Regions from separate parts of the Paenibacillus sp. P36 genome, predicted to be linked through region 3. Evidence: riboswitches for the same ligand, from Rfam matches in the RefSeq annotation. Region 3 holds a riboswitch; each other region holds the start of a gene.
What was found. Region 3 has a riboswitch for cyclic di-AMP ahead of ACKTT9_RS06315 (CAP domain-containing protein). Riboswitches for the same ligand answer to the same signal wherever they lie in the genome.
Positions count from the first base shown of each region.

Region 1 (4,851 bases), 500 kb from region 3:
TTCTGTTTGCTCCCGGTACGATCACCGACGCGGTCACCTATATGAAGGAACAGGATGTGCACCATCTCACCCTGACCCCCAATATGTTTGCGCGAGGCGCTTTACTCAAGGGATTCGTTCATTTCTTTCTGTTCTCATTTTCTTTGTTCGTTCGACCTTGGCGTGCAAATATCGACAACGCGAAAGGAACAGGCATCGGGATCGGAGCCTTTAATATGGTAAGCCGGAGCGCCTATGAAGCGATTGGTATGCATAAAGCGATCGCTTTACGACCTGACGATGATCTACAGTTAGGCATCTTCCTCAAAAGAGCAGGTTACCGCCAAAGAGTGCTGTCTGCCAAACACCTGCTTCAAGTGGAATGGTACCGTTCGCTCAAAGATGCGGTAATTGGACTGGAAAAAAACCTTTTTTCCGGCTTTCGTTACAGCTACATGGTCGCATTGCTCGCTTGTTTGGGACAGATCGGCTTTTTTATATGCCCGTGGCTTGGCCTCCTCTTCCTCTGGGATTGGCGCGGAGCCGTCTATGCGGTTGCTGTTATCCTGCAAATCTGGCTCTATCGCAAGCTAGTGTCCCGATTAATGAGCCTCAGAGGTGATTCCGCCTATCTGCTTCCCGTCAGCGCTTCACTGCTTGTCTATACTATGATTCGCTCCGTTTGGCTTACTTGGAAACAAGGCGGCATTTACTGGAGAGGTACTTTTTATTCGCTTCGTGAACTTAAAAAGAGTAGAAGTTAGCTTTGAACAATTGGACAAACGCCAAATAAGCGTTACTCGACAGAGCAAAGCTTACCCTCACGGTTTGTGGCATCCTCTTATCGTTCTAGTGAACACGATTCATCCGTACAACTCTATAGTACAAATGGCTGCTCGGCTCTTGTTCCACTTCCAAATACCCCTCTGCATGCACATAATCTCCCGTAATAAATGTGGAGGCATCTAACGAATTGGAGTGTGTAAGGAACAGGAGCGCGGCTTTATCGTTCCCTACGACGAAACCCGTTTGTTCTTTAATTTGAAATTTATCTAAAATGGTGCCATGATGCGATCTTGCAATATGGTGGAACTTCCAGGAATCATTTTCCTTAATGAGAAAATACAAGACGCGATTCTTGTGATTGTTGCTAAACTCCCTCGTAACACCAACCATACAGATTTTTTCACCAAGACTCAGATACTCATCGATTACATAAGATTTCAAGCGCAATCTCAGAACATTCTTATGCTGAATATAGGCTTCCATTTCTTCAACTGTTCGCTGATCTTTCGGATCCTGCTTCGTTGCGTAAAATACTTCTTTGATAAACGTATCCGTTTGCAGGCTTCTAGCCCCTTTGAAATGATTGTATGTACGGAAAAACTGCTGAATAACTTCCCTGATCTCATCTGGCATTGCAGGTCCCTTATCCACGGTATACATGCTATCTGCTACACTCGAATGTCTCTTTTTATGAAACCAACTCTTCCAGACACTTAATTGCATGCGCTCGTGTTCACCTGCTCTTTCTTTCTTCCAAACATTTCTTCATTATAGGCTAAAAACCATAAAATTTCGATAAAAATCGCATGATTCTGCGAACGAAAAAAAACACCTGCCTTCTATGCCTTTCATTCGAAAGATCATAGAAACAAGTGTTCGATAGTCCTATCCTTACAGAACTCTTCTCGCTCCGACATACCTTGCGCTCCAATAAGCGCTCGAAAGGCTATCCACAGCCACGCCTCTGGATGTTGTCGCTGAAATGAATTGATCATTGCCGAGATAAATGCCTACGTGATTCACTGTTTTCGAAGCAAAAAATACCAAGTCTCCGGCTTTCAAATCTGAAACTTTCGTACCTGCTTCACTGTGCATCTCCGCTGACGTACGGGGCAAATCGATCCCTTTCGCTTGATACAGGAATCGCACAAAACCGGAGCAATCAAAACCACTCGGCGTCGTTCCACCCCATACATAACGCACGCCCATATAGGAGTTCGCCGCCTGAATAATTTGCTCACTCACAGACGGAACAACGGCAGCGGCTGCCACCTTAGGTGCAGGTGCTGGAGCTGGTGGTGGTGGTGGTGGCGCGATCCAGGCTGGCTTGTGCGATTTTCCATCCACATCCACAATCGCGATCTGATTGGCTTCGTTCCATTCAATTGGCGAACCGAAGGTTTCCGTGATGAAACGCAGTGGGACATATGTATTCCCTTGGAACACGGTTGGACTGCTTTCCAAACTGATCTTCTTACTGTTCACAAGCGCTTGTTGCTGCTCTGTAATGAGTAAGATGGATTGCTGCTTGTTAACCAGTGTGACCTCGATTTGATCCTCTTGCTTCTCCCAGCTCACCTGATAGCCCAGCTTCTCAGATAACACTCGGAGTGGAACTTGCATGATGCCCTTGTCATCAATATAAGGCTGAACTTCCGGAAACTTCAGCAGCTCATCATTGACTTGCACCTTGACAGGGCGGTCCGTAGGCGCGGATGCAGCCTGAGCGGAGTGTGCTGTAAACATCGGTACTGCGGCGCATAATAGTGCGCATGAACAAATAAGACGTGAAGAAAAAGATTTCAAAACCTTGCCTCCTTGACGCCTCCGAGGTTAGTTGACGGGTTCGGGAAGAGGTTTTCCCTAGTACGCTCAGCTAGCAGCGCTCATTCACCCCAAATAAAGAAGTCCCCCGTACCAGAGCTTGCGATGCTCCAAGATTCGGCATTTTTTGTCTATGTTAGACTAGCATAGTTTAATTGGTAGGTACAACCTTTGCAAAACGGTAAGTTTTACCAATGTATTTTGTCGCATATTGCGTACGGAATACTAGGGATAATGGGCAAAAAAAACCACCCTAGAGGGTGGTTTTTCCTGCGATTAGGTGTAGCCAATTACGGATAGCGCACGATCGCTGACTGTGTTCAAAGTTGCTAACTCTGAGGCGGTTAATGATAATGAGGCCGCTTTGATATTATTTTCAAGATGATGCTCATCCTGTGTCCCTATAATAGCCGAAGTAAGTGCTTCCTGGTGCAGCAGCCAAGCAATTGCGATCTGTGTCACGTTAGTGTCCTTGGCATCCGCCATTTCTTTCATGACAGCTAAAAGCTCCTTCTCCGCCTCCAGATGCTCCGGTAGGAACAGCCTTCTCTCCTTGCGGAAGTCTCCCTCTTTCAATGCCTTTCCATGAAGGTGGAAAGCGCCTGTCAGAATCCCCTTGGCGATTGAGCTGTAGCTCATCACACCAATGTTGTGTTCCTGGCAGAATGGCAAAATCTCTGGCTCGATAGCTCTGTGCAGCAAACTGTATTCCGGCTGAATCACATCGATTTGCGCGTAATTTACGGCTTCTTTCAGCTGCTCCAAAGAAAAATTCGAAACGCCGATAGCCCGAATCAAGCCTTCTTCTTTCAGCTTCACAAATTCACCAAGCGTATCCTGCACAGGTATCTCAAAACTTGGCCAGTGAATGTAATAAACATCTATGTAATCAGTCTTCAAACGGTTCAAACTGTTTTCTGCCGATCTTCTTACATCTTGAGGAGCTAGATTGCTTCGGCTCACCTTCGTCGTAATGATGCATTGCTTACGTATATCCGCCAAAGCAGCGCCGACGATCTCTTCCGAGTGTCCATTGCCGTAGCCTTCAGCTGTATCAAACGTTGTGATGCCCAGCTCGAACGCTTTACGGATGAGCTCGATATTATTTTGGTCGTTCGTGAACTCCCAAGGACCTCCTCCAAGCTCCCAACAGCCAAAAGTTATGTTTGAGATGTCAAAACCTGCATGTCCTAGCTTTTTCGCCTTCATAGTCGCCGACCTCATTTCATTGATATCGTCCCACGATAATGCACACGTTAACAAAACAAGTATACCGCTTTCATTTACTTTTGCCAAGAAATATGCGGGCTCGGGTATCGGGTGAGGATGGTCTCCATAGCTGTACCATGTCTTTTCTGTACGTTAACGGAACTACTGGCATCTATTTAGCTCGAAAACGGTGCATTCGCCCCTCCTAGGGAACTACGGTCCTCTATTTTGCCGTTTTCAGGTGATACGCCGCTTTTAGGCAGCAAATAAAGGCTTGTAGTTCCCCTAACCGGGGAATTCGGCTGATTTACTCGAAATAGCGACCTCCAGTTCCCTTCGCTTTCCGCCCTCATTGAACATGCTTCCTTCGGAAGCAATCATCGGTAGATTTGGACGCGCGTCCTACTCGGGCTTACTCAAGCTGCCTTCACGGACGGTCGAACCCTTTGTGGGTTCTCTTCCCTTACCCGTGCAAAAGAAAAAGCCACCCGAAGGTGGCTCTTTCTTTTCTTGTGAAGCGGGTGATGGGAATCGAACCCACGCTACCAGCTTGGAAGGCTGAAGTTCTACCATTGAACTACACCCGCGTAAATATCGGGATGACACGATTTGAACATGCGACCCCCTGCTCCCAAAGCAGGTGCTCTACCAAGCTGAGCTACATCCCGAAACGCTTATAACTTAATTAAAATGGCGCGCCCTGAGAGATTCGAACTCCCGACCTTTTGATTCGTAGTCAAATACTCTATCCAGCTGAGCTAAGGGCGCTTAAAATATGGAGCGGAAGACGGGGATCGAACCCGCGACCCTCGCCTTGGCAAGGCGATGCTCTACCGCTGAGCCACTTCCGCACGGTATGTGTTGCTTGTCACTTCATTTCTTTCTCAGAGGCGACAAGGAATAATATATCAGGATTTCAGAACAAATGCAAATGTTTTTTCTTACCAATCGCTTATTTTATAAAAATACCGCCAAAAGGCAGCACTTCCCTTGCAATTCGCCGCAATAAGCTATCGTTTTTCATATGCTCATCCAACTTGCGATCCGGCTTAC
Region 1 covers NZ_AP038372.1:856,385-861,235, reverse strand. Annotated here, with positions in the region: gene ACKTT9_RS04010 (glycosyltransferase) at 1-743, shown strand, start outside; gene ACKTT9_RS04005 (hypothetical protein) at 829-1,488, opposite strand; gene ACKTT9_RS04000 (NlpC/P60 family protein) at 1,657-2,571, opposite strand; cyclic di-AMP (ydaO/yuaA leader) riboswitch at 2,573-2,722, opposite strand; gene ACKTT9_RS03995 (aldo/keto reductase) at 2,866-3,798, opposite strand; tRNA gene ACKTT9_RS03990 (tRNA-Gly) at 4,315-4,385, opposite strand; tRNA gene ACKTT9_RS03985 (tRNA-Pro) at 4,393-4,466, opposite strand; tRNA gene ACKTT9_RS03980 (tRNA-Arg) at 4,490-4,566, opposite strand; tRNA gene ACKTT9_RS03975 (tRNA-Gly) at 4,575-4,649, opposite strand; gene ACKTT9_RS03970 (AIM24 family protein) at 4,751-4,851, opposite strand, start outside.
Region 1: another riboswitch for cyclic di-AMP. It lies ahead of ACKTT9_RS04000 (NlpC/P60 family protein); the one in region 3 lies ahead of ACKTT9_RS06315 (CAP domain-containing protein).

Region 2 (4,851 bases), 3.6 Mb from region 3:
GTATCTCGTACTGGTCGAAATCAATGAAAGGGATGTCGTACCAGGCAAAGGGGATTGGTCCAATTTCGAGCCGCAATGGGCAGCGAAACCGCACTGCCGAATCATCTACCTGGATATCGAACAGCGAACCAGCCATATCGCACATGAGGAGCTGGACTGTTGGCTTGGACATCCGCAAATTCGTCCCAATGACCCATCGACCATTTTATTTTGTCATGAAGGTCCTGGGCATCTGATTGATGCCAGACTCTGGCTAGTCCAAAAGGACGGGACGCGGCTGCGCTGTGCGAAGGAACAGACGCATGATGAGCTCATCACGCATGAATATTGGCTTGCTGATGGCTCTAGATTCGCTTATGTGTACCGGCATAAAGATGATCTCTATCACGAAAGTATCCGTTTCATGGACTCGGAGACATTAGAGGAAGAGATCTGGATGAATTGCTCCAAGTATTGCCACTTTATTTCGAATGCCAATCATACGATGATCGTCGGGGACGGGCAGCTGCCCGAGCAGCACTTTATCTATTTAGTGGATGTAGAACAGAGGGAAGAAGAGCGGTTATGCTCCCATGGAACCAGCTGGAAGTCATACGGCAACACACAGGATGCTCATCCGCATCCGGCTTTTTCTCCAGATGGCACATTTATCATCTTTACCTCTGATATGGAGGGCGTTCCTTGTATATATAAAGTGGATTTGTGACAAGGTTCGAGGCAGCCGGCTAGTTTGATCGGCTGCCTCGAATAGATGATTGACATTAGTTTGACGTCAAACTATAATGAGAATATGAAACCAACAGACGCTGTATCAATTATTTCCAGAATTAGAGAAAAGACCAATCGGTTTATCATAGCCGAGATGACGAAATATGGGGTCGATGATATTGCCATTTCACACGGGGATATTATCTTTGCTCTATTTAAGCTGCCTAGATTGACTATGGCGGAGATTGCCAAGAAAATTGATAAAGATAAGTCTACTGTGACTGCACTTGTCGACAAATTGGTCCGGCTCGGATACGTGACTAAGGAAAGGGACACCGTAGATTCAAGGGTCGTCTATGTTGCCTTAACGCCAAAAGGGGAGGAACTGAGACCTATATTTGAAACCATCTCAGAAAAAATGTTAGATGTATTTTACATGGACATTTCGGATAAAGAGAAGGAAGAATTACTGAGAATTCTAACGAAAATTTATAACAATTTTTAAATTTTTTTAAACTAATAGTTTGACGTCAAACTATATAACGAGGTGAAACTTATCATGAAAGATTATACAAAAGATTTGCCAGATCATCGTGTGAAATATATTGGAGAAAATGATCTATGTATAGAAATTTTCGAGGGAGATGAGCTACCGAAGGGAGCCTCCAAAAGACCTCCGCTTTTATTTGTACACGGTGCCTACACCGGCAGTTGGATGTGGAGCAAATACATCCCACACTTTATAAACAAGGGATGGAATTGTTATGTTATGAATTTGAGAGGGCACTACAAAAGTAGAGTGCTCGATTTGACACATGTAACATTCGAAGATTATTTGGAGGATATCAAAGAGGTTTTGGCTGAGTGTGAGGCTCCACCGATTCTCATAGGATTTAGCATGGGAGGAATTTTGAGCCAGAAGCTGGCTGAAACCAACGAACTTGCAGGCTTAGTGGTGATCGATACAAGCATAAGCAAGGAAGTTTATGAAGCTGTACCCTACAAAGAAATAGCTGCAATGACAACAGGCGTTTTAATGCCCGCACCATCCCGAGAAGAGATTTCCAGTATAGATGAATCAGCGGATGACATTGATTTTCAGAGAAAGTATATAACTGTGGAGTCATTACAAGCATTTAATGATTTTTATTTCTCTTTGGGGGCAGGTGGGGGGATATCGATAGACAGCAGTTTGATGGTTCATCCAGCCTTGGTTATTAAAGCAATTAATAGTGAAGAAAATGACCGGCGGGGAAAGGCGACAGCGGAGCATCTCCATGCTGAATATACAGGACTTTGGGATACGACTCACACCGGATTGCTTGTTGGGCAAAGATATTTGGAGGTAGTAGATCGGATCATGTTATGGTTACAGGGGATGCATGACTAAGGACATAGAATAGATAAGAAAATATTACTATTGCTTCTCCTTATACATTGGAGTAAATTGATAAAATACGCTTAATTCTTTAGATTAAAGAAGCGGGGGAACCAAGTTTCCTGGGGTGAGTACACATGTAAAGTGTTAGGGTTAACTTTCAACCCGAATCCGTCAGCTAACTTCGTCAGCGTAGAAAGAAATGGATAGAAACATTCAATGGAACTATGTGATTTGAGGTTCTATTCCCTCGCTTCCTTTTTCTCTTCTAGAGAAAATAGGAGGAACTAGACATGCTGCTTATGAAAGTAACCAAAGAATGGAAGAATCTTCTTCCATGGAAGAGAGCCAACGATTCCGTACAGCGTCAACATGAGATACTTCATTTGAAACAGCGGTTGGAGACGTACGACATTCAATTTCCGAATTTGGCTTACCGGCCATCAGACGTCGAAACACAGACGTTAATGGAAATTAGCAAAACGGTTGCTCAAAACAATGAGCTGCTTAACCAATTGAGTTCAGAAAAGGAATTAGCGGTTGAACAATCGCTAGCCCATCGCGTCGGAACCACGCTCCAAATTTTACAGGAACACCTCACCTTTATCGTAACCATGGCGCATATTTTCAGTGGTCCGTATCCTTGCCTCAGAGCGTACATCAGCCATACCATTTAACGATCTTCAACAATAGAGAAGGAGCTTGCCTTGCGGCAGCTCCTTTTTCGTTTTTCTCATGAATAGATACGGCCAAAAAAACGCTTGATAAGCTCCGCAACTTGCTGGCTTTGCTCTTCCAGAACAAAATGGCCCCCGCATAAAAAGTGAGTTTCCACACACGTTAAAAGTTCACCGAAAGCAAGTGCCCCTTGCACCGTAAAAATAAAATCGTTTTTGCCCCAGGTTATGAGCGTAGGAGGTTGATAAGTTCGCAAGTACTGCTGCCAAACAGGGTATTGTTCGACGTTGGTCCGATAGTCGTAGCCCAATTCCAACTGGATTTGGCTATTGCCGGGTCGATCCAAAAATAACTGGTCCATTAGATAACCATCGGGACTAATCCGGTAGGGATGACACACGCCCGTAACATACTGCATTTTCGTAAAATGGAAGGTTGCAAGCTGAGCAAAGGCCGCTTCGGTTGCAGGATTTCTATCCTCCCAGAGGGCTTTGAAGAGATCGAACGGCTTCCCTAATCCGTTTTCACTAACTACGGCATTCTGAATGACGAATCCTAGAATACGGTGCGGATTCCGTACGGCCAGTCTGAACCCGATAGGACCTCCATACTCATGGGTGTACAATATATATTGAGAAATGCCGAGATTATCAATTAACTTTTCAATCAGAATGGATAGATTCTCAAAGGTGTAAGCAAATTCTTCTGTGGAAGGCATACTGCTATTTCCGTATCCAAGATAGTCAGGAGCAATGATATGAAAGTGGTCTGTGAGTTGAGGAATTAAATCCCTAAACATATGGGATGAGCTTGGAAAACCATGAAGAAGGATGATGGTTGGGTTGTATGGACTCCCGGCTTGGCGAAAAAATAACTCCCAACCGTCAATCTTCATTTTTTTATAATGAACCATAATTTCAACTTCCTCTCCGGCGAGCGCATACTATTCCCTAACAAAAATATGTGAATATGAGTTATTTAAGTACTTAGGAGCTAGAGGACGTGGTACAATTTAACTTAAGGAAAGCTAATTAGTTGTCATCTTCATTAAACTGGTATTCATCCACATGAAAGGGAGAGATCAGCCATGAAACAAGAACTGCTAAATGAGCCATCGCGAAATCAAGCTTCCAGCACGCCAATCATTACCGAACTAAAAGTAATTCCAGTTGCAGGGCATGATAGCATGCTCTTCAATCTTAGTGGAGCGCATGCTCCATTCTTTACACGTAACATCGTAATTCTCAAAGACAGTGCAGGTCATACGGGCGTAGGTGAAGTACCGGGCGGCGAGAATATTCGCAAAACGCTTGAAGACGCGAGCCCACTGGTTATCGGTCAATCGATCGGCCAATACAATAACATTCTTACGAAAGTTCGCAAGCAATTCGCTGATCGGGATCAAGGAGGACGCGGTTTGCAGACTTTTGATTTACGCATCACGATACACGCCGTTACGGCATTGGAAGCAGCACTACTTGATCTCTTAGGCAAATTTCTGGATGTTCCGGTTGCAGCACTGCTAGGAGAAGGGCAACAGCGCGATAAAGTAGAGATGTTAGGCTACTTGTTCTATGTTGGGGATCGGAATCGGACAAACCTTCCGTACCTGAGCGCAGAGGATGCTGCGAATGATTGGTTTCGACTGCGTCATGAGGAAGCGCTTACACCCGAAGCCGTCGTGAAACTTGCCGAAGCGGCGTATCAACGATATGGCTTTAATGATTTCAAGTTAAAAGGTGGCGTCCTACGCGGTGAGGAGGAGATTGAAGCGGTCACTGCGCTGGCGGAACGTTTCCCTCAAGCCAGAATTACCCTTGACCCTAACGGGGCATGGTCTTTAGCAGAGGCGATTCATCTGTGCCGTGATCAGCATCACGTATTGGCTTATGCGGAAGACCCATGCGGAGCAGAAAACGGTTATTCAGGCCGTGAAATCATGGCCGAGTTCCGGCGTGAGACAGGCCTCCCAACGGCAACGAACATGATTGCTACCGATTGGCGCCAGATGGGCCATACGATTCAGCTGCAATCTGTCGATATTCCGTTAGCCGACCCACATTTCTGGACGATGCAGGGCTCTGTTC
Region 2 covers NZ_AP038372.1:4,916,084-4,920,934, reverse strand. Annotated here, with positions in the region: gene ACKTT9_RS22075 (oligogalacturonate lyase family protein) at 1-706, shown strand, start outside; gene ACKTT9_RS22070 (MarR family winged helix-turn-helix transcriptional regulator) at 752-1,213, shown strand; gene ACKTT9_RS22065 (alpha/beta hydrolase) at 1,268-2,098, shown strand; cyclic di-AMP (ydaO/yuaA leader) riboswitch at 2,157-2,295, shown strand; gene ACKTT9_RS22060 (hypothetical protein) at 2,380-2,763, shown strand; gene ACKTT9_RS22055 (alpha/beta fold hydrolase) at 2,820-3,677, opposite strand; gene gudD (glucarate dehydratase) at 3,852-4,851, shown strand, end outside.
Region 2: another riboswitch for cyclic di-AMP. It lies ahead of ACKTT9_RS22060 (hypothetical protein); the one in region 3 lies ahead of ACKTT9_RS06315 (CAP domain-containing protein).

Region 3 (4,851 bases):
ATTGAGCTCCTTGGGGCAAACACGCCGAGAAATCACGACGACACAGGGAGTTTCACCAATTATACGGCCATATTCAAAGACGATAAGATGGTTGGCACCATTGACGATCCAACCACCCGCGGCCTGCTTTGGCTCAGGGACGAGATTAAAACAGCCGTCGTTACTGTGACGCCGGAAGGTGTTTCCGGCCATGTCTCCCTTCGATTGTTGAAAAGCGAGACGAAACTGGAGCCAATCATCGAAAACGGGAAATGGCGCATGAACGTCTGGATTCATACGGAAGATGATGCCCTGCAAAATACAACTTCGCTGGATATCGCCTCCGATCACCAAGCTGTTAAACGCGTGGAAGCCGCTATGAATGATGACATTGAAGAGCGTGTCGCAGTTGCTTTACGAAAGGTTCAGCAAGGTTTCAAAACGGACATTTTTGATTTCGCTGGGGAATTCCACCGAGCGTATCCTAAGGAGTGGCGGCAAAACCAGAAACGTTGGAATGAGATCTTCCCGAACGTCGAAGTTACTGTACAATCGGATGCCAGAATGCTGCGTCCTGGGCTATCCAGCATCAAGTCTTCTCGATCCCAGGAGGAAAAAGATAAGGAAGAGGAGTATCGCCAATGACATCCAAAGACATTCCCCTATGCATGGCCGCGTGCTTGATCATCACTCTCTTTCAATGGTTTCGCTTGAAAAACAGGCCGACCAAAGAAAAAGCGGCTTATCTCTCTATTTTAGCCTTATGCTGGATTCTAGCGATCGCTTTAGTTATGAATCCGGGAATGCCAGGTCCGACGCAGTTGGTAAATTACATTTTCTACCCTCTTGGTAAACTCTTAGATCATTAAAGGAGCACTTACGGACATGCAGATTGGCGGGAAACAATTATTCTGGATGATATTGACCATGCAGCTGGGAATGACCATTTTACTGACAATAAATCCATCTATTCAAACGGCGAAGCAAGATGCCTGGCTTTCAACCGTTTGCGCAACCGGAATAGGTGTAGGGGTCGCTTATGTTTGCTCACGGTTGAGTCTATATCATCCAGGGCAAACCATCGTAGAATTTTCCAAGAGATTATTTGGTCGATACATCGGCTATACGGTTACAGTGGTGTATTTCATCTACTGGTACAGCGTGCTTGCTATCATTATAAGGCAGTACGCAGAGTTCATCGTTGCGACTATTTTGCCCAAAACTCCAATCCTTGTCCCGATGCTAGGCATGCTCCTCGTTGCAATCTATGTAACTTTCTCAGGCATAGAGGTTATCGCGCGATGCTGCGAAATCTTAGGACCTTTAACCCTACTTGGGATTGCTATTCCTCTCTTGCTGAGCCTTAAAAATGTCCATATTAACAATATCCTTCCCTTCTATGTGGATACCGGTGCGATGACAATCTTAAAAGGATCTCTGCCGACCTCAACATTTCTTGGGGATTGCATCCTTCTGCTCGTCATCATGGGCTTTCTTGCAAAGCCTCAAGATGGGGTGAAACCAGCCATACTCGGGGTGGCTGCGGCAGGTCTGTTAACAAGCATTTCGACTTTCTTAATCCTTTCGGTATTTGGACACATCGCCTCTTCGGGCCAAACCTATCCTTATTTTAATTTGATTCGTTATATTTCCTATTTCGACTTTTTTCAAAACCTCGATTCCTTTGTTATCGCTATCTGGATTATTAGTGTATTCACTAAAGTATCTCTCTACTTTTTCGTTTGCACATATGGAACAGCTCAAAGTTTCGGTCTTAAAAAATGGCGACGCATGATTTGGGTCGTAGCACCGGTTATCGCGCTGCTTACCTTGATTCCTCGGGACTTTATCGATAGTTCCGTGGTATTTCCACAAAAAATCGCGATTCCTTATTTATTACCCATCCATGGGATCATTCTGCCGCTCTTGATGTGGGGAGTTGCCAAGTTGAAATATAAATAAAACCCTTGCGAAATCCCGACTGGGAAATCACAAGGGCTGTTTTTTGTTTTCGCTATAGAGCATTAGTTGCTGATGAATTCCTGCACCCATTCTCCGTTATAATAGGCCACGCCGATTTTCGTGTAATTAGGGTTCAAAATATTTTCACGGTGTCCCGTACTGTTCATCCAAGCCTCCATGACGGTCTCTGGTGTAGGTTGTCCTTTGGCAATGTTCTCACCTGCATAGGAATAAGGAATACCATAAGTGCTCATCATATCAAAAGGTGACCCATAAGTCGGCGACGTATGATCAAAATAGTCGTTGTTGTACATATCTTTGGCTTTATCCAACGCCATAGCTGTAAGGGCGCTATCGCTGGTTAGCGCTTGTAGCCCAGCTTTTACCCGTTCCTGGTTAACTAATGTAACGACTTGGCTGGCAAAAGCGGATTGCGCAGATGTAGCTGGCGTTGATGGTGTTGTTGGGACAGCTGGTGTAGATGGAGCAGGCGCTGACGGGGCTTGTGTTTGAGAGCCGCCGCTAGTCCCTGTGCTGCCAGGAAGGTTCAACGTCATCCCAGACCAGATCACGTCCGGGTTGGCAACCTGAGGGTTAGCCTGAATCAGCGAAGTGAGACTTACGCCATACTTCTGGGAGATCAACCACATGGTATCGTTGTCTGACACCGTATACGTGGCGGATGCCGCCATGGCTGCGCTGGAACTCATAAGGACGCTCAGTCCAATAGCACCGGTTACGACTAGCTGTTTATAACGTTTCAACATAGAAATCTCTCCTTTTTGCGGCCTGCGAGGTTAGCTGTCGGATTCGGGTCAAAGAGTAATCACCCGGCCGCATCAATAGCGGCTTCACCCCAAAGATTGGGTCCCCCGTGCTTTCTAAGAAGCTTCGGCCTTCTAAGTTTTTTGACCATAATCGATCTTTCCGATTGTAACACGGGGTTTTTCCGAAAACATGCCGCAAAATTTTCCAACGCTTTATGAAAGCGCAATCATCATGCTGCAAAAAAAATTTCCAACTCCATGAATAAAAAACCATAACTTCCACAAAATACTCATACACCAAATAAAGGAGTGAATCCAGATGGCTAGCAGTAGAAGCAATACATTACTTGTGCAACAAGCAAAATCAGCTCTTGAGCAAATGAAATACGAGGTCGCTCAGGAATTAGGTATTCAGATTCCTCAGGACGGGTATTATGGCTACATGGCTACTCGTGATACCGGCGCAATCGGCGGACACATTACGAGAAGATTGATTCAAATTGCTGAGCAACAGCTAAGCGGCAGCAGCACAGGTAATTTTAGACGCATGTAATGTACAAAAAAAAGACTGCACCACCACTTCCTCCTTGGTGATCCAGTCTTTTTTTACATCACAAATTCCATGAAAACCGGCGAACGAAGCCTTCCGTTTCTCGTCCAGTTTTTTGTCTTGATTTTGGCCATGAGCCGCGGTTCCATATAAGCAAAATGATTGTCCTCTTTGTAGACTAAGCGGTGCTTCACACCATCGAGCGCCTTCTGATGTTGAGGCGTTACCCCGGTCTCAATCACCCCAACCGGAATCTTCAATCCATTCGCTGAATCAATGGACGCCAGCAAAGCAAAATTATTTTTCCTGTAACCAGAAATATAAACATCTGCATAAGTCCAGTTAATCACTTTTTGCCATTGCCTGGAGCGTTTGTTGCTCTCGTACTTGAAATTTTCTTTTTTCGACTTCAAAATGATGCCTTCAAGCCCATCCTGCCGGATTTTCTCAAAATAATCCACCGCTTTACCCTCGTAAACCTTCACCCTTTTGTACCTGTCAGTCTCGATGAAAGCTTGCTCCAACAGCTCCTTGCGTTTAAGCAAAGGTAATTCAGTGACATCAATTCCCTTGTATTTTAAAATATCAAATGCAAAAAATACAACAGGCGATAAGTCTGTCGGGTTTAAAAATCTGGCTAACATCGCTTCAAAGTCCGGTTTACCTTGATCATCCAAAATCACCAATTCACCGTCAAGGATCGTTCCCTCGGGAAACGGACACTGGAACAACTCAGGAAATTTATGCGTTACCAATTGATTGTCTTTCGTATATACATAGAGTTTGTCCAAATTAGAAAGAATGCACCTGAAACCGTCTAACTTCAGTTCTGCAACATGATGTTTACTGTTATAAGGTCTATTATCTTTGGCGTCTTGCAAAAGCATAGGAGAAATGAACATATAATATCACCCTACGTTAGATAATACTGCACAGTGATTCATCTGCCTATAGGGACTTGAAGGAAATCGAGGCCTACCCGCTCCATTTTCGACAAAACAAGTGCAAACCCTCTCTACAAAGCGACAATCAAATTCGCAGATTCCGTTTATAATGGAGGTAGATGAATGGGAGGGATGTTCGCATGGACAAGCTATTTATCAAAAGACTGCATACGTTAAACCGTCGCGACGAACTTAGATCAATGCTGCTGCTTGAAGGTATCAAAGCCACTCTCAAACGGAAAAAGGAACTCGGCTTATTTTATAGATTGTTCAAGAAAACGAAGAAGAAACCGATGGTTGCTAAAGGATGGAATTGAAGTACCATACGCTACGAGGCGTCCGTGAAAGTAGAGTTTTTCTACCTTCATGGACGCCTCTGCTATAATACAGCCTTACTTGCCGCTCTTCGCGTATTGCGCGCTGAACTCTTCAATGACTTTATCGCCGCCTGCTTTTCTCCACTGTTCGATCGCTTGCTTCCAGCCTGCCTCATCGATTTTGCCCAGGATATACTTCGTACGGGCGTCGTCAATGATCGGCTTCAGCTCGCTGCCTTTGGTCGTTTGTGTCTCGGAAACGAGCGGATTCGTCGGGTTATTGACCGCGATAGCCTCGTTCTCTTTAATCATTTTGCCGTATTTCTCCATGA
Region 3 covers NZ_AP038372.1:1,357,908-1,362,758, reverse strand. Annotated here, with positions in the region: gene ACKTT9_RS06330 (Ger(x)C family spore germination protein) at 1-624, shown strand, start outside; gene ACKTT9_RS06325 (hypothetical protein) at 621-848, shown strand; gene ACKTT9_RS06320 (endospore germination permease) at 865-1,941, shown strand; gene ACKTT9_RS06315 (CAP domain-containing protein) at 2,004-2,708, opposite strand; cyclic di-AMP (ydaO/yuaA leader) riboswitch at 2,713-2,848, opposite strand; gene ACKTT9_RS06310 (alpha/beta-type small acid-soluble spore protein) at 3,028-3,261, shown strand; gene ACKTT9_RS06305 (DNA ligase) at 3,315-4,160, opposite strand; gene ACKTT9_RS06300 (hypothetical protein) at 4,343-4,519, shown strand; gene ACKTT9_RS06295 (extracellular solute-binding protein) at 4,595-4,851, opposite strand, start outside.